Regions from separate parts of the Phyllobacterium sp. TAF24 genome, predicted to be linked through region 2. Evidence: predicted binding sites of a transcription regulator. Region 2 holds the regulator's gene; each other region holds the start of a gene.
The links. The regulator LexA, encoded in region 2, represses DNA repair genes until DNA is damaged. The targets are predictions, from matches to a motif close to TGTTCNNNNTGTGTTCNG.
Positions count from the first base shown of each region.

Region 1: AB4Y96_RS11915 (ATP-dependent helicase) is a predicted target of LexA. The motif match lies at 1,596-1,613, and genes of this name have one in related genera.
Region 3: ruvC (crossover junction endodeoxyribonuclease RuvC) is a predicted target of LexA. The motif match lies at 4,471-4,488, and genes of this name have one in related genera.

Region 1 covers NZ_JBFRDN010000011.1:64,573-70,443, forward strand. Annotated here, with positions in the region: gene AB4Y96_RS11915 (ATP-dependent helicase) at 1-1,558, opposite strand, end outside; gene AB4Y96_RS11920 (thiol-disulfide oxidoreductase DCC family protein) at 1,682-2,134, opposite strand; gene AB4Y96_RS11925 (AAA family ATPase) at 2,260-2,775, shown strand; gene AB4Y96_RS11930 (hypothetical protein) at 2,823-3,011, opposite strand; gene AB4Y96_RS11935 (PQQ-dependent sugar dehydrogenase) at 3,279-4,619, opposite strand; gene AB4Y96_RS11940 (hypothetical protein) at 4,835-5,398, opposite strand; tRNA gene AB4Y96_RS11945 (tRNA-Ser) at 5,436-5,525, opposite strand; gene AB4Y96_RS11950 (hypothetical protein) at 5,650-5,871, shown strand, end outside.
Region 2 covers NZ_JBFRDN010000016.1:19,765-31,787, reverse strand. Annotated here, with positions in the region: gene lpxA (acyl-ACP--UDP-N-acetylglucosamine O-acyltransferase) at 1-451, shown strand, start outside; gene AB4Y96_RS14915 (LpxI family protein) at 435-1,325, shown strand; gene lpxB (lipid-A-disaccharide synthase) at 1,322-2,503, shown strand; gene gltA (citrate synthase) at 2,559-3,851, opposite strand; gene gltX (glutamate--tRNA ligase) at 4,104-5,528, opposite strand; gene AB4Y96_RS14895 (ComEC/Rec2 family competence protein) at 5,641-8,109, shown strand; gene lexA (transcriptional repressor LexA) at 8,103-8,822, opposite strand; gene AB4Y96_RS14885 (tetratricopeptide repeat protein) at 9,159-10,391, shown strand; gene AB4Y96_RS14880 (substrate-binding domain-containing protein) at 10,503-11,531, opposite strand; gene AB4Y96_RS14875 (ABC transporter substrate-binding protein) at 11,994-12,023, shown strand, end outside.
Region 3 covers NZ_JBFRDN010000002.1:4,784-16,806, forward strand. Annotated here, with positions in the region: gene AB4Y96_RS01785 (acetyl-CoA carboxylase biotin carboxylase subunit) at 1-1,219, shown strand, start outside; gene AB4Y96_RS01790 (IS110 family transposase) at 1,393-2,142, opposite strand; partial or broken gene ruvB (Holliday junction branch migration DNA helicase RuvB) at 2,346-3,245, opposite strand; gene ruvA (Holliday junction branch migration protein RuvA) at 3,286-3,903, opposite strand; gene ruvC (crossover junction endodeoxyribonuclease RuvC) at 3,900-4,427, opposite strand; gene rcdA (protease adaptor protein RcdA) at 4,563-5,093, opposite strand; gene AB4Y96_RS01815 (acyl-CoA synthetase) at 5,465-7,114, opposite strand; gene AB4Y96_RS01820 (OpgC family protein) at 7,251-8,468, opposite strand; gene AB4Y96_RS01825 (sulfite exporter TauE/SafE family protein) at 8,608-9,375, opposite strand; gene AB4Y96_RS01830 (thiamine phosphate synthase) at 9,613-10,269, shown strand; gene AB4Y96_RS01835 (SEL1-like repeat protein) at 10,274-11,407, shown strand; gene AB4Y96_RS01840 (M20 aminoacylase family protein) at 11,443-12,023, shown strand, end outside.

The sequences.
Region 1 (5,871 bases), on a different contig from region 2:
GTTGCAGAAGATCAGCCTGCCGCATGGATGCATCTTCGTGAAGCCGCTCCAGATGCGGCTCATACCAGGCGCGAATGTTCTCCAGATCGCCTGGCCACTCGCTCTTGCGGCCATGCACGCCTTGAAGCATTTCAACAAATTTCGCCCAGTCCTCGCCTGCCCGCGGCGGTGCGGGAATCTCGGACAGCGCCGCAACCGGGTCTGCATGCAGGGCCATCTTGTCGAGGACATTTTGAGCAGACGCCGGGCCTACACCGGGCAAAAGCTGCATCAGGCGAAAACCCGCCACACGGTCCCGGGGATTCTGGATGAAACGCAAAATTGCCAGCAAATCCTTGACATGGCTACTGTCCAGAAACTTCAGGCCGCCAAATTTGACAAACGGAATGTTTCGCCGCGTCAACTCGACTTCCAGCGCACCGCTATGACTAGATGTCCGGAAAAGCACGGCCTGCTGTTTTAGCAAGGCGCCGTTTTCCCGCCTGTCGAGCACCTGTTCGACGATATAGCGCGCCTGTTCACTCTCATCACGCACAGTAACCAGTTGCGGTCTGTCGGCAGATTGCCGTTCCGTCCAGAGGTTCTTGGTAAAACGCTCGGATGCCAAATCGATAACGGCATTGGCAGCGGTGAGGATTGGCTGTGTGGAACGGTAATTTCGGTCCAGCGTGATGACATCAGCCGCTGGCGTAAAGGATGCCGGAAAGTCGAGAATGTTGCGGACAGTGGCCGACCTGAAAGAATAGATTGATTGCGCATCGTCACCGACGACAGTCAGCCCCGTACCCATGGGTTTCAGCGCCAAAAGGATCGAGGATTGTAGCCGGTTGGTGTCCTGATACTCATCGACCATGACGTGATCAAACCGCGACCCGATATCCTCAGCCAAAAGTGGGTCCGTTACCGTCTGGCACCAATAAAGCAGCAGGTCGTCGTAATCGAGAATGTTCTGGGATAGCTTGGCTTCCACATATCCCGCGAACAATTGGCGCAATTGCGCACCCCACGCGGCACACCATGGAAAATGCTCCTTCAGAACGTCTTCAAGCGGGCGTTCAGAATTGATTGTCCGCGAATAAATGGCAAGGCATGTGCCCTTGGTTGGAAACCTGTTCTCCATCTTGGAGAAGCCAAGTTCATGGCGGACGAGGTTCATCAAATCCGCCGAGTCCTCCCGGTCGTGGATCGTGAAATTCCTGTCGAGTGATATCTGATCGCAATATTCGCGCAGAAGGCGTGCGCCTATGCCGTGAAATGTGCCAGACCATTCAAGTGCATTGCTGTAGGCAGCGCCATTCGCACCGAGAACCTGATTGCAGATGCGCTCCACGCGCCGCGCCATTTCAGCGGCTGCCCGCCGGGAAAACGTCATCAGAAGAATACGCCGGGGGTCCGTACCATTGACAATCAGATGAGCGACGCGATGGGCAAGCGTATTGGTCTTGCCCGAGCCCGCACCGGCGATAATGAGCAATGGTCCCGCACTGCCCCCGGTGCCAACTCCATATTCAACGGCGCGCCGCTGTGCATCATTCAGTTTTTCGAGATAGGCAGCCATAGACTCTCCGAACGCGCGAATCCAGAAAAGAATCGCTTGGAACAGAGAGAGAACGTACTACCAACGCCCTACCGATGGAAAGCGCACAATTTTCGGCTGTAAAAATGTCTGATTACCAACCCATCAAAGCAGACGATCCCGATCGGCAGCCTCCGGAAGCCAGCATGTCTCATAGCGTCCAAAAAGAAAGTTTCTGTGGCGCGCAATGAAGCGGTAGATTGGATCACGGATAAAACGCGGCACAGCTTTAAAAAGGCTGGCAATCCGCCATGGCCATCCAAGACCGGCATAGATCGCCAGAACTGCATCCGAATTCCTGAAAACGCCCTGCTGTTCAACGACGATCATTGTTTCCGGGTCAGCGGGATCAATGCCATTGAGCCGGTAGAGCGCCATCCCAACAGGTTCCTGCATGGATGCGAGGCGAAAGCGATGTTGATGATCATGACGAAGGACGAACTGGGCATTGGCAGAGCACATCACACAAAGCGCATCAAACACAATGATTGGGCCCTTTGAGATTATATCCTCAAGCTCAGCCGAGGAAGGAGTGGTGCCGGGGTTTTTCGCGTCCATAGTCAATCACATAGTTAAGAAACGTCCGATAGCAATGGTCTCTCCAGGACCAATCAATGCTTTCGCACTGGATAGACCTGTGTCTAAAATTGCAAAAGCGACAACCAACAGCTGTGAAGGTCATCATGCTTATTATTATGAGTGGCTTGCCCGGAACTGGTAAGACCACAATCGCTCGTGAGCTTGCTCGCCCTCTAAAGGCAACGCATTTGCGGGTCGACACAATCGCGCAGGCGTTAATTTCATCCGAAATGTTGAGGGATGAGGTGGGTCCGGCAGACTATATCGTTGCCTATGCTCTGGCGGAAGAAAACTTGCGAAACGGAGGAACAGTTATCGCCGACTCCGTTAATGCCATCACGATCACGCGCCAAGCATGGCGCAACGTGGCGTCTCGAGCCAATGTCGAAGCATTCGAAATTCACGTTACGTGTTCGGATGCCGAAGAACACAGGCGCCGCGTCGAAACAAGAGTCTCCGACATCGAAGACATGATACTGCCCACATGGAAAGAAGTCGCAGAGAGAGTCTACGAGAAATGGGACAGAGATACGACGGTCATTGATACCTTCACAACCGGTCCAGATGAAGCTGTCAGGCTCATCTTGAGCAAGATCGAAAAAAGATCCCGAAATCGTTGACAGCACAAACCGCAGACATCAGAAAATCGATTGGTGCCCCGCAATGGCTACCGCCTCTTGAGGAACGCAAACTTCGCATTAAGCTGGCCGGTAGCAATGAGCCTGTTCAGGTCGGTCTGATCGATGCGCCCACTTGCAACACCATCTGCCAACCGATTGCAAAGCGTGTCTGAAAGGTGCTCACGCGATACGCCTATATAGGTCATGGCGTGCTGCTTGAATTCAGGTCTCGACATTTCAACCTGCCGTACACAGCTTGCAATCGTTGCTGTCCGATTGTTCTTCACATCGTCTTGAATTGTGGAACAACCCGCCAGCGCGACCAATATTGCAGGCAATACAATGTGCGTAATGTCCATGTGACCCCCGTCCCCATTTTTAGCCAAGGCTAGGGTAAGATATATATCCTTGCAATGGCCCGAGTCCTCATCGAAAAGATGTGGAAGCATCCTCTCATTTCATTCCTGATCGTAAAGTCATTCAATAATGTGGTTATGGCGGGGTCACTGGGCTACTGCAGGTGTCACACGCCAAATCGTATTGCCCACATCATCAGCAACCAGCAACGCACCTGACTTGTCGATTGCAACACCGACTGGACGGCCAAGGGCTTTATCCTGATCATTGATGAAGCCCGTCAGTATATCCTTCGGCGGACCGCTGGGCTTACCGTTTTCAAAGGGAACGAAAATAACTTTGTAGCCGCTGCGCGGTTTGCGGTTCCATGATCCGTGCTGGCCAACAAATGCGCCATTTTGATAGTCGGCGCCCAAAAACGTTCCGGTGTTGAACGTAAGGCCGAGCGACGCTGTATGCGGTCCAAGCGCGTAATCTGGCTTGATCGCCTTTGCCACAAGCTCAGGATTTTGCGGTTTGACACGCACATCAACATTCTGGCCGTAATAGCTATAAGGCCATCCATAGAATGCACCATCCTTGACCGAAGTCATATAATCCGGAACGAGATCGCTGCCGATTTCATCGCGCTCATTCACGGCAACCCACAATTCACCGCTATCTGGATTCCACGAAAGCCCGTTGGGATTGCGAAGGCCGGATGCGAACACACGCTCCTGTCCCGTTGCCAGATCGATCTCAAGAACAGCTGCTCTGTTCTTCTCGGCATCAAGGCCGTTTTCGCCGACATTGCTGTTTGAGCCCACGGTCGCAAAGAGCTTCTTGCCATCCGGGCTTGCTATAACATCCTTCGTCCAATGATGGTTGATAGGACCGCCCGGCAGGTCAGCGATCTTCTCGGGCGCTGTGGTGATCTTGGCCTCACCATCCTTATAGGGAAACGCGACAATGCCATCGGTGTTGGCAACATAAAGTTTCCCATTGGCCAGCGTCATGCCAAAAGGCGAGTTCAGACCTTCGATGAACGGCTCCTTTATTTCGGCCACGCCATCCTTGTCCGCATCCCTCAGCAGTGTAATACGGTTGGCATTGACAGCTTTGGCGCCAGCCCGGTTCATCAGAACACCCATAACCCAGCCTCGAATACTGAAACCGGTTTGCTCCTCTGCAGGACCATTGGTTTCCGCAACAAGAATGTCCCCGTTAGGGAGGACATGCAGCCAGCGCGGATGTGCCAAATCCTTCGCATAAACATTGGCCTTCAGCCCTGAAGCCACAACGGGGGTCACACCATCAGGCCATTTGGTGGCTTGTGCGACATTCACGGTTGGAATCGGTCGGGGGTTGGGTGCTGGCAAAGTGGGATTAGGTCCATACCCTTCGCTGACAGGCACTGTCGCTGACTCTTGCGAATACAAGTAGACGCCACCTGCCCCCAGGCAAGCGAGGATGATCAAACCCAAGATACCAAAGGTCAGTTTTTTCATGGCGAATATCCTCGTTGAAGAATTTCTGAGGCTGACATGGTGATCGCGTCAGTTTGCGACACGTTCGGGCGAAACGCAGACGGGCGCAAATAGTTCCATGCTATTCGCTCAAATTCTCATCAGGTAATCAGGCAGATCCTTGAGGGTGGAGAATGGGAGAGATTTGCAAAATTTTAAAATGAATATCGAACAACCAGAATAAATGAGACGAGGTATTATTCGTCACTTGGTTGAAGCGGCGACCATTTCCATTCCCAATATTCCATCAGCTCATCTTCAAATTTATCGTTCTGTGCGTGATAGTAGTGTGAGTGCGGCACGGGAATGCGAACCGAATCTTCTTTGAATCCAATCTGCTTTAAAAATTCAATATATCTGGCTGTATCGCCATAGGCATAGATAACGTTGTGCTGATCATAAACCAAAGTACCATTACCATTGGCAGAACCAATCCAGAAATGATGCCGCCCATCGGTTTCAAGAAACGGTTTGAAAGCAGTGCAAAAGTCCTCTGCCTCCTTGAAGGATAAAGGCCCAGAACTTTGATATCTGCCTTGCTCGCGCTTAGAAAGGCGAGGAACCAGCAGTATATATAAAAGGAAATAACCTTCGTCCCACAACCCGGCGAGCAATAAGAGAATATCAATCTGGTTCTCATTAGGTGCGATTACCAAACGGTCAGGCCCGGTCGTTTTCTCTATCTGAAAAATATTGCTGTAAGAGAAGCGTTTTACCGCCTCATATGCGCCTTCACCAAACTTCGTTAGCGGTCCGAACATTTTATTGCCTATAGATCAATAAGTTGTTTTCGGAGAATGGCGGAGGGGGTGGGATTCGAACCCACGGTAGGCTCTCACCTACGCCGGTTTTCAAGACCGGTGCCTTAAACCGCTCGGCCACCCCTCCATCCTGCACGGATATTCATCATGGCGGATCGGTTATTCCGCCACATCTATCCGAGCTGATCGGAGGCCTTTATATCTATTCGCATTGCTGCGTCAACCGGCTCCGCAGCACTGATGCACATTCTATGTACGATAATGACACCTTGCGCATTTCCGCGCGAACAACACGGTTGAATGCCATTCCAAAAGGCCGTCGGTGGCGCTGGATGAAGGTCAGCGCCACCGACGAAGCAAGCCCTGGTCAGGAGCCCGCTTTTGGGAATTCATTTTTCCAATTTCCAAGGATGGCCGTTAACAGCCTGATTCATCGACAAAAGATCGAAGAACTTGCTCTCCAGCAACGCTCC
Region 2 (12,023 bases):
CGATAACGTGACCTTTTCCAACAATGTGATGATTGGCGGTCATGTCACGGTTGGTAATAATGTCATTATCGGGGGTGGGGCAGCGCTGCATCAGTTTGTGCGTGTTGGTCATCATGCTTTCATTGGCGGCCTTGCGGCCGTTGCCAAAGACGTGGTGCCCTACGGCATGGCTATCGGCAATCACGCCTATCTTGCCGGTCTGAATATTGTCGGCATGAAACGCTCGGGGATGGCGCGCCCGGAGATTCACAATCTTCGTCACGCGGTGCGTATGCTGTTTGACCGCAGCAAACCGGTTTACAAACGGGCGGAAGATGTGCGGCTTGAGTTTTCTCAGTCGCCAGCGGTTATCGATCTGATCGATTTCATTCTCGCTGATACCAAACGTCACTACTGCACGCCGCCCCTCGGTTCCGGAATCGAGACCAGCGACAGTGACGACAACAGCTAAACCCACCGATCCAGCGTTGCCAGCGGCCATAACAGGCCGTACAGCGATTGTTGCCGGCAATGGGCTTCTTCCCATTGCAATAGCCGAAAGCTTGCACAGGCAGGGTGCTGATCCCTTGATCATAGCAATCAAAGGAGAAGCCTCGCCTGAAATCAACGCACGCAAACATGCGGAGATTTCGATTGTCGAGCTTGGTGGCTTGATGAAGATTCTGAAATCATCAGATATTTCCAATGTGGTTCTGGCAGGCGGCATACGCCACAGGCCGGAATTCTCAGCGGCATTGCATCCGGGCAATGGCAACCTCGTTGCCCTGTACCGCTTCATGCGCGCATTCAGGCTTGGCGATGACGGATTGCTCAAAGCGGTGATTTCAACCATCGAATCCTATGGTTTCAGGGTCGTTGGCGCCCACGAAATTGTTCCGGATATTCTTGCGCCTGATGTGGGAACCATCACCCGGAAGAAAGCCGACAAGGAGAGCATCGCCGATATGCAGGCGGCCCGTAAAGCAGCTGTTATGATCGGTTCACTCGATATCGGGCAGGCTGCAATTGCCGTTGGCCGGCGTGTGGTGGCACTTGAGGGCGTGGAGGGTACTGACGCCATGCTGCAGCGGGTAGCCGAACTGCGTATCGCCAAACGGATCAACCGTAAGGGCGGGGTGCTGGTGAAATGCGCCAAGCCGCAGCAGGAAGTGCGCGCGGATTTGCCCGCCATTGGCATCAGCACCGTTGAGAATGCAGTCAAAGCCGGTTTGAAGGGCATTGCCATCGAATCCCGGCGGACGCTGATCCTGGGTTACTCCGAAACCATTGCCGCGGCCAATGAAGCCGGTATTTTTATCGAGACCTTCGCGCAGGAGGCCGAATAATGGCCACGTCAAAGCCGCTACGCCTTGCCATCGTCACGGGTGAAGAGTCTGGCGACTTGCTTGGTGCCGATCTGGTTCAGGCCTTGCGGCGGCAATATCCCGGCGAAGTGACGCTAATGGGTGTCGGCGGCGAACATCTTCAGGCCCTTGGTCTCAACTCATTGTTTGATCAGCATGAAATTGCCTTGGTGGGATTGACGGCAATCGTCACGAAACTGCCGCAGCTCATCCGCCGCATATCGCAGGTGGCTGGCGCAATCGTTGCGGCAAAACCCGATTGCCTTATTATTATAGATAGTCCTGACTTCACCCACCGGGTGGCGCGCAAGGTGAGGGCTGCCGACCCGGCTATTCCCATTATCAATTACATCAGCCCATCGGTCTGGGCGTGGCGACCGGAGCGCGCCAAAGCCATGCGCGGCTACATCGATCATGTTCTGGCGATTTTGCCGTTCGAAGTGCAGGCGCTGAAAGACCTTGACGGACCACCCGCCACCTATGTTGGTCACCGTCTCGTCACGCATGCGCCCTTGCTGGAGGCTGCGAAAACGAATCGCGCGCGGGAAGGGAAATTGGGTGACAGGGCGCAACACAGCATTATCGTGCTGCCAGGTTCGCGCAAAGCGGAAATTACCAGTCTTTCCAAACCCTTCGGCGAAGCTATTGAACTATTGGCGAGCCGTGGAAACCGCTTCACACTGACCTTGCCGACACTTCCCAAAGTTGAGCCACTCGTGCGGCAATTGACAGCGGACTGGAAAGTCCAGCCCAACATTGTGGTGGGCGAAGCGGAACGATTGAAAGCTTTTGCCGAAGCCGATGCCGCTTTGGCAGCTTCAGGCACCGTATCACTCGAACTCGCATTGGCGCGCATTCCGACGGTTTTATCCTATAGGCCCGACTGGTTGGCGCGGATGTTCATTGCGCCGCGCATCAAGGTCTGGAGCGCGGCCCTGCCGAATATCATTGCCGATAAACGTGTCGTTCAGGAATATTTCAACCAGTTTGTTCGTCCCGGTCCACTCGCGCGGGAAATCGAACAGTTGCTGCGGCCGGGCTACGCCCGTTCGCTACAACTCGACGGTTTTGACGAGATCGCCGACCTGATGCGAACAGAAAGGCCTTCCGGCGATATTGCCGCTGAAAAAGTGCTCGAATACATAAAACAGCAATCGTGACGGAGAATATAAAAAAGGCGCCAATCGGCGCCTTTTTCATGAGTTTCGACTGCGCTTACTTGCGGTTGCCGACTGGCACGTAATCGCGCTGGGTCGCACCGGTATAAAGCTGGCGCGGGCGGCCAATCTTCTGATGCGGGTCCTCGATCATTTCCTTCCACTGGGCGATCCAGCCAACCGTGCGGGCAACGGCGAACAGAACCGTGAACATGGTGGTGGGGAAGCCAAGTGCCTTCAAGGTGATGCCGGAGTAGAAATCGACATTCGGATAGAGCTTCTTCTCGATGAAATATTCATCGGTGAGCGCAATACGCTCCAGTTCCATCGCAACATCGAGCAATGGATCGTCCTTGATGCCGAGTTCGGCCAGAACTTCCTTCGTCGTCTGCTGCATGATCTTGGCGCGCGGATCGTAATTCTTGTAAACGCGGTGACCAAAGCCCATCAGGCGGAATGGATCGTTCTTGTCCTTGGCGCGGTTGATGAACTCGGGAATGCGGTCAACCGTACCGATTTCGCCAAGCATGTTCAGCGCTGCTTCATTGGCGCCGCCATGGGCAGGGCCCCAGAGGCAGGCAATACCGGCCGCGATGCAGGCGAACGGATTGGCGCCGGATGATCCGGCAAGGCGGACCGTTGATGTCGATGCATTCTGCTCGTGATCAGCGTGCAAAATGAAAATCCGGTCCATTGCGCGGGCAAGAACCGGATTCGGCACGTAATCTTCGCATGGCACAGCAAAGCACATGTGCAGGAAGTTGGTTGCGAAATCGAGATTGTTCTTCGGATAAACGAAGGGCTGACCGATGTGGTACTTGTAAGCCATCGCAGCCAGGGTCGGAATCTTCGCGATCATGCGGATCGACGCGACCATGCGCTGATGCGGATCGGAAATATCGGTTGAGTCGTGATAGAAGGCGGACAGGGCGCCAACACAGCCAACCATGACAGCCATGGGATGGGCGTCACGGCGGAAGCCGCTGAAGAAGCGCGACATCTGTTCATGCACCATGGTGTGGTGCGTCACACGGTAATCGAAATCATGCTTCTGGCTCTTTGTCGGCAGTTCGCCGTAAAGCAGCAGATAGCAGGTTTCGAGAAAATCACCTTTTTCAGCGAGTTGTTCGATTGGATAGCCGCGATGCAGCAAAATGCCTTCATCACCGTCAATATAGGTGATCTGCGACTCGCAGGAGGCTGTGGATGTAAAACCCGGATCGTAAGTGAACGCACCGGTGTTCTTGTAGAGTGTTCCAATGTCCACGACATCAGGTCCGATGGTGCCTTGTTTTATCGGTAACGCAAACTCGTGACCATTCAGATCGATGTTGACGCTATTCTCAGACATTGCCGTTCCTTTCTTGCTTCAGCTCCCGCTGACATCCCGTGTACCAATTCCAAAACCCGCTGCTTGAGCAATAGGCTCTCGTTGAGCTTCGGAAACGAAAGGACACGAGTTACTTCAAATTCCAGTATGCTTCACACTGGCCCAAAGCACTGACCCTCTTTACGAGGTATTTCTCCTGATTGTCTCAGGCACGTCACCGTACCCGAACGGCGCAATGTTGCAATGCAAAAAATGCACCGTCGGGGCTATGGATTAACCTTTTATCTGGTCTTCAATACGGCCCAATGACTCTTCACGGCCGAGCACCGCCAAAACGTCAAAAACACCGGGAGATGTTGCTCTTCCGGTCAATGCGGCACGCAGCGGCTGGGCGATTTTTCCAAGTTTCAGGCCGGTATTTTCCGCATGAACACGCACTGCAGCATCCAGAGCCTCGGCAGTCCAGTCATTAACCCCGGAAAGTGCCGGAAAAACGCCCGATAGTACGCTTCGGCCCTCGTCATTGAGCAGGCCAGCCGCTTTTTCGTCCAGACCAAGCGGGCGCTGCGCAAAAAGATATTTTGCACTGTCCGCCAGTTCCACGAGTGTCTTGGCGCGTTCCTTCAGGCCGGGCATTGCTGCCAGCAGTTGCTGTCTTGTGCGATCATTCAGCCGCGCCAAAATCTCCGCGCCGCCTTCGATCTCAGGCAGAATGTCGACCATGGCCTTCACCAGATCGGCATCATCGGAGAAACGCATATAGTGACCGTTGATCGCTTCCAGCTTCTGGAAGTCGAAACGCGAAGCACCGCGATTGATATCGGAGATTTCGAACCATTCGATCATCTGGGCGTCAGACATGATTTCATCATCGCCATGGCTCCAGCCAAGACGCACGAGATAGTTGCGCAAGGCGGCAGGCAGGTAGCCCATCGCACGATAGGCCTCGACGCCGAGCGCCCCGTGACGCTTGGACAGCTTTGCACCATCCGCACCATGGATCAGTGGAATATGGCCCATCACAGGCACATCCCAGCCCATGGCATCATAAATAACCGTCTGACGTGCGGCATTGGTCAGGTGATCGTCACCACGGATAATGTGGGTGACGCCCATGTCATGATCATCAACCACAACCGCATGCATATAGGTCGGATTGCCATCGGAGCGCAGGATGATGAAATCATCGAGATCCTTGTTGGGAAAGCGCACATCACCCTGTACGAGGTCGCGCACAAGGGTTTCGCCCTCTTGCGGCGCCTTGATGCGGATAACCGGCTTGACGCCTTCAGGGGCTTCCTTTGGGTCGCGATCGCGCCAGCGGCCATCATAGCGGGGCGGACGGCCCTCGGCGCGGGCTTTCTCACGCATTTCCTCAAGCTCGGCCTGTGAAGCATAGCAATAATAGGCTTTGCCCTTGGCAACCAGCTCTTCGGCGACTTCGCGGTGGCGCGGCGCACGCTCATATTGCGAGATCGCATCGCCATCCCATTCGAGACCGAGCCACTTCAGGCCATCGAGAATAGCTGTCACCGCCGCTTCCGATGAGCGTTCGCGATCCGTATCCTCGATGCGCAGCAGCATCTTGCCGCCCGTATGCTTGGCATAGAGCCAGTTAAACAGGGCCGTGCGGGCACCACCAATATGGAGGTAACCGGTCGGGGAGGGTGCAAAACGGGTAACAACGGGTGATGACATAAGTACTCCAGCGGAGGCTTTGGCTATTAGCCTAACATCCAATCGATTTGATCTGGCGTTGATGTAGCATAGGAGCGCTGCTGTGCAAGGGCATTGGCAGATTTGGAGGCAAATGCGGCGCCCTGTCACCAGTACACAAACGAGTGAACGGCACTTTTTTGATCGCCCAGCGGTCGATGAGCCCGATTTTGCGACTCAAATACCCCAAGACGAGCCTGATTTTCCCGAGCGGGGCAATCTTGTTGCAAAGATACGCCGCGCTGTGGCTGCCGGATGGCATTGGGTTCGGAAAATACCATCGCGCGTTCTTCTTGCATTCAGCCGGGAATATGATCGGGGCAATTTCTTTCTGTTTGTACCTGTCTTTGCCGGTGGCGGCGCTGTTCTCTATTTCAGCCTGCCAACAGAACCCAGACTGAGTGCCATTCTCTTTGGATTGACCGCATTGTCAGGGCTAAAACTTCTGGCTGTGAACCGGCGCTTGGTAAGTCTCTGCCTGACCATCGTGCTGTGCATCGTCGCCGGCATGCTGTGCGCCAAGTTTGAAACCATGCGCCTTGATACAACTATGCTTGGCTCAAGCATTACCACCCGTTTGACCGGCCGCATTGTGGCCATCAGTCGGCCCGAGCGTGGCGGCTGGCGGTTGACTATGGATGTCATTGCAACCGAACGCCCGCAGCTTCTCTACAGGCCCGAAAGGCTTGTTATATCAGCCCGTTCATTGCCAGCCGATGCCGGGCCGGGCACCAGCCTGCAAGGTCTGGTGCATCTGCGTCCGCAATCGGGGCCTGTACGGCCGGGCAATTATGATTTCGCATTCCATAATTATTACCATGGTGTCGGCGGTAACGGGTTCTTTCTGGGTAAGCCGGAAATTGTATCGCTTACGGAACCTGCCGGGATCGCCGACAAGATATTGCTGATGGTGGCGGGCATGCGCCAGCAACTCACCAACCATATTCAGCATCAGATCAAGGGCGAGCCGGGCGCAATTGCTGCATCGCAGATCACCGGACAGCGTGACGGCATCAGTGAGGCGACGAACAATGCCATGCGGCTCAGCGGCTTGTCGCATGTCCTGTCTATATCCGGGTTCCATATGGCGCTTGTTGCGGCCATCGTCATGGGGTCTTTGCGTGCCTCCTTGGCCTTCTTCCCGGAATTCGCCGCACGATATCCGATCAAGAAGTTTTCAGCCTTTGTCGCGCTGCTGGCCTGCGCATTTTATCTGCTACTCTCTGGTCTCGATGTCGCCGCCCAGCGCAGCTTCGTCATGCTGGCGGTGATACTTATTGCGATGATCGCGGACCGCGCCGCGCTTTCATTGCGCAATGTTGCCTTGGCGGCACTCGTTACAATCGCCATCGCACCACATGAAATCCTGGGACCAAGTTTTCAGATGTCTTATTCGGCCACCGCGGCGCTGATCGCATTCTATGGTTGGTGGTCACCCCGCAAAGCAACCCGGAACAATCGACGCAAACGCCGCAATGGTTTGCTTCTGCAATTGCCGGACAAGATCATCGATCATATCAATGGCATCGCCATGACGTCTTTGGTCGCCGGTTCAGCCAGTGCGATCTTTGCCGTCTATCATTTCAACAATACGGCACCACTGGGTTTGATCGGCAATGCGCTGGCCTTGCCTGTGGTATCCATCCTTGTCATGCCCTTTGCCGTTCTGGCGTTGCTGCTCATGCCTTTCGATATGGACTGGCTACCCTTCCGTGTCATGGAGCGCGGGATTGAACTCTTCACTGTTATTGCCAATCATGTCGCGGCTCTTTCGCCCAGCGGCCATCTCGGTCCAATGCCGCAAGTGAGCCTGCTGTTCCTGAGTGCGGGATTGATTGTCCTCCTGTTCCTGTCGTCATGGCTGCGCCTGTGCAGCCTGCCACTATTGGCCATCGGCGCGCTCGTCATGATGCGCAGCGTACCGCCGGATATTGTCATATCGGAGGATGGCAGACTGGTGGGACTGCGTAATGGCGAAACATTGATGATCAATCGGTCGCAAGGTGGCGCATTCATTCTGAACAACTGGCAGCAAGGTTATGGGCTTGCGCAGATCATCAAACCAGTCAAGGCCAATGCACAAGCTGCAAACGGCATGTTTGAATGCGCAGACAAGCTTTGTACGGCGCGCGAACCCGGCGGGCTCATCATCGCCTATACGGATAAACCGGCGCAAAAGAATGCAGCCTGCAGTGAAGGAAATATTGTCGTGCTGGCCTTTGCGGGGAGGGATGCGGCGTGCACAAATCCCGGCACATTGGTGGTCACATTGCACGATCTTGCTTTGAATGGCGCCGCGGAAATCCGCTTGGGCCCGGTCACACAGGGGCCGGTCACACAGGGGCATGGGGAAGCGATGAATGCTTCCAGGATCGAACAAACATTCGATCAAAGGTTGATCTCAGCCAGCCTGACCTATGCCATTGGACCGCCAGATCGGCCATGGAACACTTACCGTGTTCACTCACGAGCGGCACGCAACATGCCGGAACGTGTACATAAGCCAAAAACAAAAGCGAGCATCCCGAACAGCGGCGAACGGGATGCCGATCCGGATCAGTAACGCCTGATGAGTCCGACGAGTTTACCCTGTACCTGCACGCGATCCGGTCCAAAAATCCGGGTTTCATAGGCAGGATTCGCTGCTTCAAGGGCAATCGATGCTCCTTTGCGACGGAACCGCTTGAGCGTTGCCTCTTCATCATCGACAAGCGCCACGATGATTTCACCGGGGTTGGCCGTATCACCGCGCTTGATAACGACGGTATCGCCATCAAAAATACCCGCTTCGATCATCGAGTCGCCTTTAACTTCAAGCGCATAATGCTCGCCACTGCCGATCATATCCGGCGGAAGGCTCAGCATATGGGTCTGGTTCTGGATGGCGGAAATGGGCACACCGGCAGCAATCCGGCCCATGACAGGAATGCTGACATTGGCAGGCATATCCATGTCGTTGGAAGCACGCGGCTGCGGCTTTGGCGGCGCAACATTGCGCCCGAGACTGCCCTCGATGACGCTTGGCTCGAACTTTCTCTGGGCGTTGAGACCCGGAGCAATGGAGTCTGGCAGGCGCAGGACTTCCAGCGCGCGTGCCCTGTTGGCAAGCCGGCGAATGAAGCCGCGTTCTTCGAGCGCAGTGATCAGCCGGTGAATGCCGGATTTGGAAGCCAGATCCAGCGCATCCTTCATTTCGTCGAAGGATGGCGGGATACCCGTCTCCTTCAGACGCTCATGAATGAAGAGAAGAAGTTCATGTTGTTTACGCGTGAGCATCGGCGATCCTTTAGCAGGGAATCGGAAAAACAAAACCAGAACAAACACTATCTGTTCCAGCATTGTTCTACAAGTGCTTAATATTCCGTTGCATACGCTCGGCGTGATGGTCAACAATTTGCAATTAGCTTCATTCTGGCGCTGATGATCTGTTCAGCAGTTCGTTTCAGTGTCCGTGGGGCATAACGTTTGCCGTGAACAAACACCGCACTGAAAGCCTAGAATCAGCAAAGTTTATACCGCAGCATTTGGTATTGGCTGGATAGGTCGCCAAGTTATATATGATGGGTCTGCCAAATTGAACACATGTGGCGGACCTATGTGTCGGGGGACATTATGAAATCAAACCTTGCGGTGATCTGGCGACAGTCAGTTGGAAGCTTTATGCAATCCATACGCTCAGCTCTGATGATAGGGTTGGTGCTTGCCATATCATCCCCAGCAGTAGCAGGTGGATTAGCGGGTGCAAATAACGATATCGCTGCCGGGAATTACGACAAGGCTTTTTTCAAACTGCAACCGCTGGCTAAGAATGGCGATACTGACGCTCAGTTTACAATCGGTGTCTTGTATGAACGCGGATTAGGGACAGAACAGAATTTTGTATCGGCCGCTGAATGGTACAAAAAAGCCGCAGATGCTGGCGATGCCCGAGCTCAGTATAATCTTGCCTTGTTCTATAACAAAGGATCCGGTGTATCAGCCGATATTCATACAGCATTGGACCTGTTTCGAAAATCAGCTGAACAAGGACTTCCGGAAGCTCAATTTCAGCTGGGAATTATGTATCAAGAAGGTCGAGCCACGCTGCAAGACTTTGTACAGGCGGTCAAATGGTTTCAAAGAGCTGCGGATCGGGGAAATGCCTTCGCGCAACTTAATCTCGGCCTTTATTATTCACGAGGACTCGGCGTATCCCAAGACGAAGTCTATGCGGTGAAATGGTACCGGAAAGCCGCTGATCAAGGAGTGGCCCTGGCGGAGTTTAATCTGGGCCAGCAATATACGAGTGGCAAGGGTCTCCCAAAGGACGACGTGCAAGCTGTCGCATGGTTCGCGCGAGCTGCAGCACAAGGACTCTCTGTGGCACAAAATGAGCTTGGGCGAAGATATGAAAGCGGTACCGGAATAGCTAAGGACGATGAAAAAGCTGTGGAACTATACCGTAAGGCCGCCGAACAAGGATTGGCGATGTCCGAAGCCAACCTCGCACTACATTACTTTTCCGGCCAAGGTGTCACCAAAGACGATGTTTTAGCGCTCAGCTGGTTGAAAAAAGCCGCCGACCAAGGTCTCGCACAAGCTCAAGCCGAACTCGGACTCAGATATATCACTGGCGTCGATATCCCAAAAGATAATGAGCAAGCCGAAGTGTGGTTACGTAAAGCGTCTGATCAGGGATTGGCAATGGCTCAATACAACCTTGGTCTTATGTATTTTCAAGGCGACGGTTTAGCTAAGGATGAGGTCAAAGCCAAGGAACTATGGCAGAAAGCCTCTGCTCAAGATTATGTTGACGCTACACGAGCTTTGGCGGAGGCCGATGCCAAAAATTCTGCGCGAAAATGAAGGTTCGTTTCGTCGTGGAAGTGACAATTTCGGGAATGTTATCCATCAACTGCAGAACACCTATCGTCAGAATCGCTCAGAGCTCCGAACTTGTAACCATCATCGACTGGGTTAACGGCGCGGGGCGATGGGCGGTCCGCTGGATTGGCGCAGGACAAGCTCGACGGGCCATATCTCGTGGATGTTTTCCACCGGCTCGCCGTCCAGCACCCGTACCAGCAATTCGGCAATGCGCGAACCGGCCGAGCGGATCGAGGAGCGGGTTGTCGTCATGGCAGGGACCATGTTGCTGGCGTTGAGATAGGGAAAAACGTCATCATGGGCGATGACAGAGACTTCCTTGCCCAATTCATAACCCTTGGAGCGAATGGCGCGGAAGACGCCAAGCGCTGTCATCATGGAACCGGCAAGGATAGCTGTTGGATGCGGCGCGTAGGATAAAAGCCGCTGCGCCTCGTGGAAGCCCGTCTCATCAGAAAAGCGCTCATGCACGATAAAACGCGGATCAACGGGAAGGCCGCGTTCCACCAGCGCCTCGCGATACCCCATTTCGCGATGCTCGGAAAATGTATGTCCCTTGAGGCCGTCGATCATCGCGACATGACGGTGACCAAGATCAAGCAGATGCGATGTTGCCTGACGGAATGCACCGGCATTGTCGATATCGAGCCAGGCATGCGGCGCTGTTATGTTGGTGCGTCCATGCAGCACAAAAGGAAACTTCGCCTCGGTGAGCATGGCAACCCGTTCATCCATCAGGGTAGGGCCGGTTATGATAATGCCATCGACGCGCTTGCTGGAAATCAGTCGCCTGTAGGCTGCCAGTTCATCATTGTTGATGCTCGGGCTCATCAGCAAATCCATCTCATGCAGGGAAAGCTGCTCGGCCAGACCGGAGAAAAACTCGCTCGTGTGCGGGCCAAAGCGTTCGCTGCGGTCGCGCGGCATCAAAATGCCGATAGCACCGATGCGACCAATGGCGAGGCGGCGTGCATTGGCATTGGCACTGTAACCGAATTTGAGAGCGGCCTCACTGACGCGCTCACGCGTTGCCTTGTTAACCTCAGGATAGCCGTTCAGGGCGCGACTGACTGTTGTCTGCGAAAGTCCCAATTGGTCGGCCAGTTCCTTAAGTTTCATGGCAGCAATCCAGTATTCAATACGATCAGGCAAGGCAGCCAAACATTCCGGTGACCGGAACGCTATGTCCGCAGCGCAGATATGACTGCAAATAATAAACACAACCAGAGCAAAAATTCAAAGCGCTTTGAGTAATTTCTCGCAACATTGTGATCTACGGTTATCAGCCCCGAGTTTCGACAAGGCAAATACCAGCTTTTTATGATGTGAGCATCGCAATACAATACATTGTTATTCAATAATAATATTGGAAAATGATCAATCTGGGAATGTAAGGCTCCAAGGCAATAGCCAATTTGCGGCTTGACAGTTCAAAACAGCTTTGCCATTTTTCATTCAAAGCGCTTTGAATTTATGATTTGAAAGAGTTTACCAAAGCGCTTCAGGAGGAGTTTTACGAGGGGAAACTGGCGTCACCACGATGCAAGTGATCCGATTCCATCAGATTTTTGGGAGGAAATCATGAAAGCCAAATCATTTATTGCAACCCTT
Region 3 (12,023 bases), on a different contig from region 2:
CGTTGACTATCAAAGCGCCGGTACGGTCGAATTTATCGTCGACAAGCACCGCAACTTCTACTTCCTTGAAATGAACACGCGCCTGCAGGTGGAGCATCCGGTCACGGAATTGATCACTGGTGTTGATCTTGTCGAGCAGATGATCCTGATTGCAGCGGGCGAAAAGCTCAAACTCAAGCAGTCGGATATCAAGCTAAACGGCTGGGCTATTGAAAGCCGTCTCTACGCGGAAGACCCGTACCGCAATTTCCTGCCTTCGATTGGTCGCCTGACCCGCTATCGCCCGCCGAGTGAGGGCCCGGTTGGCAAAGCCATCATCCGCAATGATACCGGTGTGACCGAGGGCTCCGAGATTTCGATGTTCTATGACCCCATGGTGGCAAAGCTCTGCACCTGGGCGCCAACCCGCCTTGAAGCCATCGACGCCATGGCTGACGCGCTGGATACTTTTGTGGTCGACGGCATCGAGCACAACATTCCGTTCCTTGCTGCATTGATGCAGCATCCGCGCTGGCGGGAAGGGCGGCTATCTACCGGTTTTATCGCCGAGGAGTTCCCCGATGGCTTCCATCCCATCGCGCCCACGGCCGAGGACAGGGACGTACTGGCCGCCATCGCTCTCAGTGTGGAGTTGGTGCGCAAGGGACGTCTCGACGGCCTCAGTGACCGTCTACGGCCACATACGGGCAAAATCCGCGCCGAATGGGACGTGCGGATCAATGATGAATATGTGCCGGTGAGCATTCACCAGAGTATTGCCAAGCCGCCAGTCAAGATTGAACTCTCGTTGCATGGTGGAGAGGACATTACCATCCGCAGCGATTGGCGGCCCGGCGATGCGGTCTGGGACGGCTATATTGATGACCGCTCGGTGAAGGCACAGTTGCGCCCCGTGCTCAATGGCATGCGCATTGACTGGAAGGGCATGTCGGTCATTGGCCATGCCATGCAGACCCATGTCGCCGCGCTGGAAAAGCTGATGCCGGTGAAGCTGCCGCCCGATACGTCAAAAATGCTGCTATGCCCGATGCCCGGCCTGATCGTCTCGATCAATGTGAGCGAAGGTCAGGAAGTAAAAGCAGGCGACACGCTGGCAATTGTTGAAGCGATGAAGATGGAAAATGTGCTGCGCGCCGATCGCGATCTGACCGTTTCAGCCATCAACGCCAAACAGGGGGATAGTTTGGCTGTCGATGCCGTGATCATGGAATTTGCGTAAGATAGGGCTGCATAAGCGTGAGTGGAGCGTGGTTCGACAAGCTCACCATGGGGCCCTTCGACAGGCTCAGGATGAGGGGTGCTAAATTCTGCAACCTTTGTGATCTGCAATCTTTGTAATTAGCATCGCATCCCCACTCTCCCTCATGGTGAGCAACTGTGTTTGGGTGTTGATCAGATTTGGTGTTCTAATCTCCATGGTGTGTCGGTTTTGATGATGGCGTTGATGATGACGATGAGTTTTCGCATGATGGCCACAATTGCAACCTTGAAGGGTTTTCCAGCGGCTCTGAGTTTCTGGTAGAAGCGTGCCAGTGGCTGGCTCTTGGCCCTTATGATGGAAAGGCACGCCATGTAGAGGATGCGCCTGATATGAGGGCGGCCACTGGCAATGGCCGCTTCCAACTGCTTCCTGACCTTGACCTGTGCGGCGATCAATGCGGCGATAGCGGCTTGCGCCTCGGGACTGGTCATGCGGGCCTGCAGGCTCTTCAGCTCATTGTTCATGCTGATGAGGCATCGGCGCAGCGTCGTTAACTCCTTGATGCTGCTTTGCTGTCTGGTGCGCACCACCGGCATGCGATGGACAACGGCCATCACCAGCACCTCGGCAATCGCCCTGGCGTCGAGACGATCCGTCTTGGCGCGTTTGCCTTTGAGGCGGGCAAAGCCGCGAATGTCCTGGGGATGCAGGCACCAGACCAGCAGGCCTGCTTCGTTCGCAGCAACGAGCAGACACGCCTCATAACCACCGGTGGCCTCGCAGCCGAAGGCAACCCCTTCAACCGACCCGATGCGCTGCAGCAGAAGGCCAATCCCTTCAGGGCTATTGGCTACCCGCAGCTCCAGCCCATCGGGCAAACAATGAATATCGAGGTGATCCTTGCTCACATCAATGCCGACAAAACGATCAAACTGTGTCATGATGAGGTTCCCTGGCTTGTCATACGGGGTCGGTGCCCCTTGCAACTGTTCGGGTGTCATCGAATGACAGGGCCTTGCTCACCATCGGACTGCAATGTCCGCTTGTCGAAACGGCATCCTGTCAATCGGTCCACGTGCCGGGAAAGGGTACGTGGACCTCTTCACATTATACCATCTCTAACAGACAAGCTTGTCGAACCACGCTCGATAATGTCCTCGATGGCATCGCGCGGTTCTGACAACCCCGCCGCAATGGTTTCAATACCAACAGGTCCGCCACCAAAATTATGGGCAATCATCGACAGATAACGCCGGTCAAGCTGGTCAAGCCCCAGCGCATCCACTTCGAGGCGCAACAGCGCGGAATCGGCAGTCTGGCGGTCAATGGAATCCTTCCCGTCCACAATGGCAAAATCCCGCACGCGGCGCAAAAGCCGCCCGGCAATGCGCGGTGTACCGCGAGCCCGGCGCGCAACTTCCAGCGCGCCATCATCGGTCATGCCGATACCCATGATGCGGGCACCGCGCCGGACGATATGTTCCAATTCCTCAACCGTATAGAAATTGAGCCGGACGGGAATGCCGAAGCGATCGCGCAACGGTGTTGTCAAAAGCCCGAGACGCGTCGTCGCCGCGACCAGCGTAAATTTGGCCAGATCAATCTTGACCGAACGCGCGGCAGGACCTTCACCGATGATCAGATCGAGCTGATAATCTTCCATGGCCGGATAGAGAATTTCTTCCACTGCCGGATTAAGACGATGGATTTCATCGATGAAGAGAACGTCATTCTCTTCAAGATTGGTCAAAAGCGCCGCCAGATCACCCGCCTTGGCGATCACCGGGCCGGACGTGGAACGGAAATTGACGCCAAGTTCCTTGGCCATGATCTGTGCCAGCGTCGTCTTGCCAAGGCCGGGCGGCCCGACAAACAGCACATGGTCCAGCGCCTCACCGCGTGACTTTGCAGCTTCAATAAAGACTTTCAGATTGGCCCGCGCTGCCGCCTGCCCGACAAAATCATTCAACGTTTGCGGACGCAGCGTCGTATCGGCGTCTTCACCGCGTTTGTCGGGGGTTATCAATCGGCTGACATCACTCATGCGGATGTCCTCGCATAGCGCGCTGGATCAGGCAACCGTATCACCGGGAAAGTTCCTTCAAACCCAGACGGATCAGCTTGGCGGAGTCGGCATCTTCGCCCGCATCCCGCAGCGCTGCAGCAATGGCATTGGCTGCCTGATCGCGCGAATAACCAAGATTGGTCAGCGCTGAAACCGCATCGGCAACCGGGGCGGGGGCAACGCCCTCGCCCAGTTCCTGCTTGAGACCAATTGTGCCCATAGCCTCACCGGCAAAGGCAGGCGCCTTGTTTTTCAGCTCTATGACAATGCGCTCGGCCACTTTCTTGCCGACACCCGGTGCGCGGCTGACCATAGCAATATCGCGCAGCGCAATGGCGTTGGCGAGCTCGGAAGGCGTCAAGGTGCCGAGGACGCTCAAGGCAACCTTGGCACCGATACCCTGCACGCTCTGCAACAGGCGGAACCATTCGCGCTCCAGCGCAGTACCGAACCCGAACAAACGGATCAGATCTTCGCGCACATAGGTTTCAATCAGAAGCACGGCTGCTTCGCCGGGTCCGGGCATGTTCGACAGCGTTCGCGCCGAGCAATAGGCAACATAGCCCACCCCATGCACATCGAGGATCACATGATCCTCGGCAATCTCATCAACAGTGCCTTTGAGTTTTCCGATCATAGCTGTGCCGCCAGTTTCTGTTCAATGGCAATCCGGCCAATGGCACTCTGTCTGTGGTGCGCATGGCAGATAGCAACCGCCAAAGCATCCGCTGCATCATCCGTATCGAATGTCGCCTTGGGCATCAGCACCTTCACCATCATGTGAATCTGCTTCTTTTCCCCGTGTCCGACGCCGATCACCGCTTTCTTGACTGCGTTGGGCGCATATTCGGCAACTGGCAATCCGGCCAGCGCAGGAACAAGCAGGGCAATACCGCGCGCCTGACCCAGTTTCAGTGTCGCCGTGGCATCTTTGTTGACGAATGTATGTTCGACCGCTGCCTCGTGCGGCATCTGGCCATGAACGATTCCAGCAAGACCGTCGTGCAATTGGCAAAGGCGCGATGCGAGATCAAGCTTGGCGTCGGAAAGAACGGTACCGGCGGCAACAAACCGCAATGAATTGCCGAGCGTCTCGATGATGCCCCATCCGGTACGCCGCAGGCCGGGATCAATTCCAATGATGCGAATCGCTTCTTTCATGTCGAGACCTTATCTAGCTGTCAGGGAACTTGACAGCAGAAAGGTGAACAAAAGAGAAACAAATCTATATGTTGTGCACGATTATCATATGCCAGAGCCTTTCCAGCTCAAATAGAATTGCTCTGCGGAAAGGGATTAGCGATGGGCGAAAGCGGTAGCGAGCAGACTGATCTGATCCGATACTGGATTGGTCGTCAGCGTCCGCCTCGGGCCAGTGCTGGTGCCCTCGTTATAAATCTCGTCATCCATCTGCCTGACACGGGCCTGCAAGCGCAGTGACCGATGCACGAGATCGCAATAGTCGAAGGGAATTTCATCCCAACCTTCCACATCTTCCGGTGCCGATTCCGTATCGAGGCGGACTTTCGCTTTCTCCGACAGAACCTGTTCCTGCGTCATTTCTCCGCTGCGCGAGGCCCTTTGCAGCAATAGCCACGACGCAACCTGCATCAGACGTGTGGTCAGACGCATTGATTCGGCGGCATAAAGCGTTGCCGCAATGCGGCTCAAGCGCTTGGCTTCGGCACGGCCTTCCCCGTCGAGATAGGCCGCAGCCTCTTCAACAAGGCTCATGCCCTCATCATAGATATGATTGAACGTTTCCGAGCGGACCATGCGATCGGCCAGCCGGATTGTATTGTCAGCGTAATATTCCCGTTCAGCCATTTCATGCCCTGTCATTAAAAATCCGCTGATTCTCAAAGCAGCGCTCTCTTACTGGGACAGCAAGCGGGTCACCACAACGGTCAACGGGCGGTATTCCCCAGCAACCTGCCCGCATGCACACATGAGCGCAAGTTTATCCTTAATAAAGGGTTAACGTCAGGGCCGCCGCATAGATATGAACACAAAAAAAAGAGCCGCAAAAAATGGCGGCTCTCAGGAGTCTAACAGGGAGGCGTCAAACAAAGTGGCCAAACCACTTGGTAAGAATCCAGAAAACTGGATGATCAATTTATAGCTTGTAATGCTTAACGAGCGGTTAATGCCGACATTGAAGTAGAAACCACCAGTACCCAGAAGATTGCATCGAACAATCAGCTTCCCATCAGTTTTGCCCGCTTTCGCAGTTCAAATTTCTGGATTTTTCCGGTCGATGTTTTCGGTATTGCCTCGAAAAGCACATGCCTTGGCACCTTGAAACGGGCAAGCAGTGTCCGGCAATGGGCGATCAATTCTTCCTCTGTCGCCACCTGCCCCGGCTTGAGTTCCACGAAGGCAAGCGGTGTCTCGCCCCATTTATCATCTGGCCGAGCCACGACGGCGCAGGCACCCACGGCAGGGAATTTGTAAAGCGCATCTTCGACTTCGATGGAGGAAATATTCTCGCCGCCTGAAATGATAATATCCTTGGAGCGATCTTTCAGCTGGATATAGCCATCAGGATACATGACACCGAGATCGCCGGAATGAAACCATCCACCGGAAAAAGCTGCATCGCTGGCCGCCCGGTTTTTCAGGTATCCCTTCATGACAATATTGCCACGGAACATGACCTCGCCAATCGTTTCACCATCGGCGGGTACGGGCTGCATGGTCTCAGGATCAAGCACAGCAAGGTCTTCAAGCGAGGCATAACGTACGCCCTGACGCGCCTTTTTGGCGGTGCGGGACGCGGCTTCCAGCGCATCCCACTCATCCTGCCATTCATTGACGACCGCAGGACCATAGGTTTCCGTCAGGCCATAGAGATGCGTGACCGCAAACCCTGCGTCAGCCATACCGGCCAGAATGGATTCCGGCGGCGGTGCTGCGGCCGTATTGAAAGTCACCGTCTGCGGGAATTCGCGCTTGTCCTTTTCAGCTGCGTTGATCAGCACCGCCATGACAATGGGCGCACCACAGAGATGTGTCACGCCGAGATCGGCAATCGCATCATAAATCGGCTTTGCCCGCACCCAGCGCAGGCAGACATGGGTGCCGAATTGCAAGGCAAGCGTCCACGGAAAACACCAGCCATTGCAGTGGAACATCGGCAGGGTCCACAGATAAACAGGATAACGCCCCATGCCGGATGCCACCACATTGCCATAACCCATCAGCGCTGCGCCGCGATGGTGATAGACCACACCCTTTGGATCGCCTGTCGTACCCGATGTATAGTTGAGCGTAATGGAATCCCATTCATCATCGGGCATCGACCATGTATAATCAGGGTCGCCACTGGCAACGAAGGCCTCGTAATCGATCTCGCCGAACGGCTCACCCTGCGGATAGGGCGCATCATCTGGATATTCCGTATCGACGAAATGAATGACCAGCGGCTTCACCTTGGCCAGTGCCAAAGCCTCGCGGAAAACCGCTGAAAACTCCGTGTCGACAATGACGATCTTGGTTTCCGCATGGTCAAGCTGGAAGGCGATCACCGCCGCATCGAGCCGCGTATTGACCGAATGCAGCACGGCCTTGGTCATAGGCACACCGAAATGCGCTTCCAGCATGGGCGGCGTATTGGACAACATCACCGTAACCGTATCGCCCTTGCCGATCCCACGACGAGACAGCGCCGAAGCCAACTGGCGGGTGCGGCGATAGAACGTGCCATAATCATAGCGCTGCGTGCCGTGGATGATCGCTATTCTCGACGGGTAAACCCGCGCTGCCCGCTCCAGATAGGTCAGCGGCGTCAGCGGCTGGTAATTGGCCGCATTGCGCTCAAGATCACGATCAAAAATTCCACCACCCATACACGCCTCCCAACGCTTTGCATCTGGAAGCTTAGACCATGGAAACAAATGATGGCTAACGGTTTTTCCTGACCAATCAACAAAAACCCGCCCTGAAAATCAGGACGGGCCAATATCCGCTAAAGCCAACGGGTGATCAGGAAATCGCGGTCTTCGCTGTTCCGGATTTCATTCCCGAATTCCTCGCCACGCTATGAACAGGCCTGCCAGCAACAACCAGCTTTGCTTTTGCCACGTGAGCCTGCGGAACGGGACGTTTGCCCCAGCCAATGCTCGGCAGCCATTCAAGATAATGAGCCAGCGCAAACTGCGCCATGATTCCACTCGCAATCAGCAAAGTATCATCAAGCACATCGCCGGGGTTCATCTCCTTGACGATCTGCGCAACCATGGCAAGGATTGTCCCGGCAATAAACACCGGCAGCGAATGCTTGCCGAGAATGGCCAGCGGATGATCTTCCGGCGTGCGTGCCAGATTGGAAATGGCCGGAACCGAGACGATCACATAGGCCAGCGCCAGCACATGGACGAGACGGGTCAGTGACAGGAATGTCTTGTCAAAACCTGTCACCACCATCGGCAAGCCCATTGAGGTATCAACGCCCCAGAACGGCACGCGTACCCAAAGCAGCGCAAGCAGGATGTAGCCGACGGAAAATCCGAACAGATATTTGTTAAACGGAATCTGGCCGCCCCGGCGCACATGCATCACACCGGCAATGCCGATCACGAACAGGAACTGCCAAGACAACGGGTTCAGGAACCACACGCCCGGAGTCGGGTAATTTGGTGGTGCGATCTGGTAAACACCTGATACCAGCCACAGCAGGCCGGAAAATCCGACCATGACTGACAGGCTGATATTGCCGAGGAACAGGAACAGCGGCAGCATGAGAAGCAGCACGCCATACATCGACAGGATATTATTATAGCCGAGCTGATGCCCCATCGTGGCAAGGCCAATCAGCGCCTCAGCCGGTTGATCCATCAGTGGTCCGATATTGATGAAGGACATAAATTCCGGACGGTTGAGATAAAGCCCGGCAGCGCAAAAAATCGCCAGCGTTGCCACTGTCGTCAGGATATGCGCGCTATACAGCGTCGCCGCACGGCGCCAGGCTTTCAACGTTATAAGAAAGCGGTTGCCCGCCTCGAACTTCGAGCCATAGGCAAGACCGACTGCAATACCCGAGATCAGCACGAATGCCTCGGCAGAGTCCGAAAAGCCCAGATTCTTATGGGTCAGATGCTCAAAAACGGTTCCCGGCACGTGGTTGATGAAGATGGTCAGCAGTGCCAGAGCCCGGAAAACATCGATGCGGGTATCCCGCTGTTGGAGCTGTGTCTGTGTCATAGCATTCACCAATTCCTGTCATGCAAGATTCAACCACAGCACTCCCGGCCTCGTAGGGGAGCGGTTCTTCGACGGTCGTGATTGATAATGTTTACATAGTCCGAAAGTTGCGATTCGGCCGATCAACTTTAGTTCATAATTATAACAAAGCGGCCAATCCATCGTAGGAAAGCTTCAATCCCATCAGCAGGATCATGATGTACATGAAGGGATAAAACACCTCAGGGCGCATGCGTTTTACAATCCATGCACCCGCAAAAGTTGCAAGCGGCGCTATGGGCATCAGAACCGCTGCGGCCTTGAGATTCTCGGCATCAAACTGGCCCAGAGCAAAATATGGAATGACTTTTATCGCATTAACAATCGCGAAAAAGATAACGCTCGTGCCGTTGTAGATTTTCGGGTCCTGCCGCAGCGGCAGGGCATAAACCTGATAGGGCGGACCGCCGGCATGGGCGACAAAACTTGTGAACCCGGCAATGGTCGACCAGAAGGTTGCAGCCGCCGCATTGTGCGGTTGCGCCGCCGCGCGTTTGGCTGCGCTGGTGAAAATATAACGCGCAAAAAAGATGATCGCGACGGCGCCAACGATGAGTTTCACCATGTCATCGGTCACAACAGATGCGGTCAGCCAGCCGATGCCGATGCCAAGCAAAGCGCCCGGTAACATCAGCTTCAGGGTTTTGTTGTCGCGATAGCCCCGCCAGCTCCACAGGCTCGCCACATCCATGATGATAAGGATTGGCAGCATGATCGCCGCCGCCTGCACTGGCGGCATGACCAGCGCCATCAGCGGCACACCGACTTGTCCCATGGCCCCGCCAAGGCCACCTTTCGACAACCCGATCAGGATCGTGGCCGGAACGGCAGCGGCATAGAACCATGGGTTCAACAGGAGATCGTGCATGATGGAAATCCGGTAAGGAGGGTCTTTCATCCTTAGCTGATCACACCGGCAATTGAAAAATGCTTTTTGGCGGCAAGCACCTGTTTGCTACTAAGTAATTACGTCGTAAGACTAATATGCAACAGACGTGTGGAAGATGAGGCATCGAAAAGACTGTTCAAATGAACGGCCATCCTCTATGCCCGAATTCCATCACGATTGCCCATTCTATAGAGAACGATTGTAAGGTTGCAGCCAATGAACAATGACCAGACACCCCAACGCTGCCGTATCGTTCTGATCGCGCCCCCGGCTGCGAGCGCCGACGAACTGGCCAAAAAACTGACCGACGCGCTGTCTGGCGGCGATGTCGCTTCCGTGCTCCTGTCTGCCTATGAGATGGACGAAACACTTTTTCAGACCATGGCGGAGACCGTTGTCCCCATCATCCAGAGTGCCGGTGCTGCCGCCATCATCGTTGGCAACACACAGATTGCCGGCCGCGTTAAGGCAGACGGCCTGCACTTGGAAGGCCCTGCCAGTGACCTTGCCGCAAATGTCGAGAAATTCTCACCCAAGCTGATTGTCGGCACCGGCAATATCAAGAATCGCCACACAGCTCTCGAAATTGGCGAGGCCCAGCCGGATTATGTGCTTTTCGGCAAGATTGGCGCTGATACCACGCCTGAAGCCCATCCGCGCAATGTTGAGCTTGCCGACTGGTGGGCATCAATGATCGAAATCCCCTGCATCGTTCAGGCGGGCAATACGCTGGAAAGCATCACTGACGCAGCGGCAACCGGCGCAGAATTTATAGCGCTCGGCGCAGCCGTTTTCGGCCATGAAAATCCGGCAGACGCCATCAAGGAAGCGAACCGTCTGCTCGATGAGCACGCGCCGCGATTTGAGGACTAGGCCCATGGGACCAAAATCCGGAAACCTCGTTTGCGCCATCGCGGCAGTGCTGGCGGTTTCACCGGTTTTCATGCACGCGGCTGCAGCCCAGACAGCGCCCGCCCCAGCAGCCACGGAAACACCAGCCGCTCCTGCGTCTTCTGCGCCAAACACGCCCGCTCCCACGGCTAATCACGCCCCGTCATTGACGTCGGCACCCACCGACGCACCGCAGTCGCTTGAAACACCGCAAACGACCCCGAAGCAGGACAAGCCGAAACTGGCCAGCGATCCCACGGTCGACATTGTCAATCCGACACGCTTCGGCAAGGGCGCCGTCGACGAGGCTTTTGGCGCTTATCAGCGCGGCCTTTATAAGACCGCGTATAATCTCGCCCTGCCCCGCGCCGAGAGCGGCGACGGTGCAGCACAGGTGCTGATTGCCGATATGCTGGCACGCGGCCTCGGCATACCTGTCAATCTGGCTGAATCGGCAAAATGGTATGGCAAGGCGTCCGAACAGGGTAATCCGGAAGCGCAGTTTCGCTATGGCACCATCCTGCTTCAGGGAAAATATGCGCCCAAGGACCCGGTCAAGGCCAAGACCCTGATGAAGGCTGCGGCCGATGGTGGTAACGCCATGGCACAATTCAACTACGGACAGATTCTGGTGCAGGAACACCCGGGCGCGCTGGGTCTTGAGAATGCTTATCCATGGTTTCTGAAAGCTGCCACACAGGGGCTTCCCGACGGGGAATACGCCGTAAGCCAGATTCTTGCTAACGGAACACTGGCGGTTCCGCGCGATGATGCGAAGGCCCGCGAATATCTCATCAAGGCGGCAAAACGCGGTTACGACACAGCCCAACTTGACCTTGGCCGGTGGTTTGTTGAAGGGCGCGGCGGCCCCCGCGACTATGTATCCGGTTTTGGCTGGACACTGCGCGCTGCCGTAGGCGGTAATGTCGCAGCACAGGCGCAGCTCGCCAAGCTTTACTATCAGGGTCTTGGGGTCGAAGGTGATTCCGTCAAGGCTGCAGCCTGGTACATGGTCGCCAGACGTGCGGGGTTGACCGACCCCGAACTTGATTCCTTCATGGATGGCCTCGACGATGACCAGATGAAGGCCGCGCTGACTGAAGCCAACAAGCTGCGTTAACACCGCAATGACCGAACAGAAATGGGAAGCTGAAGATGCCGTTGATTAACCGAGCCCATGAAATGCAACCGAGTGTCGCCGAATGGCGCCGGCATCTGCATGAGAACCCGGAAATCCTTTATGACGTGCATGAGACTTCCAAATTCGTCGCGGAAAAACTGCGCTCTTTCGGTTGCGACAGCGTCGAGACAGGCATCGGCCAGACCGGCGTCGTCGGCATTATCCGTGGCCGCCATGGCGATGGACCTGCCATTGGCTTGCGCGCAGATATGGATGCGCTGCCGATCATGGAAGCCAGCGGCAAGCCTTGGACTTCGAAGACAGCGGGCAAGATGCATGCCTGCGGCCATGATGGCCACACCGCCATGTTGCTCGGCGCGGCACAATATCTTGCTGAAACCCGCAATTTCCGCGGCTCGGTTGCCGTGATCTTCCAGCCTGCCGAAGAAGGCGGCGCTGGCGCACTTGCGATGATCAATGACGGTCTGATGGACCGCTTCGCGATCAAGGAAGTCTATGGCATGCACAATGCACCCGGCCTGCCCGTTGGCCAGTTTGCATTGCGCAAAGGCTCCATCATGGCGGCAACGGACGAATTCGAGATCAAGGTGATCGG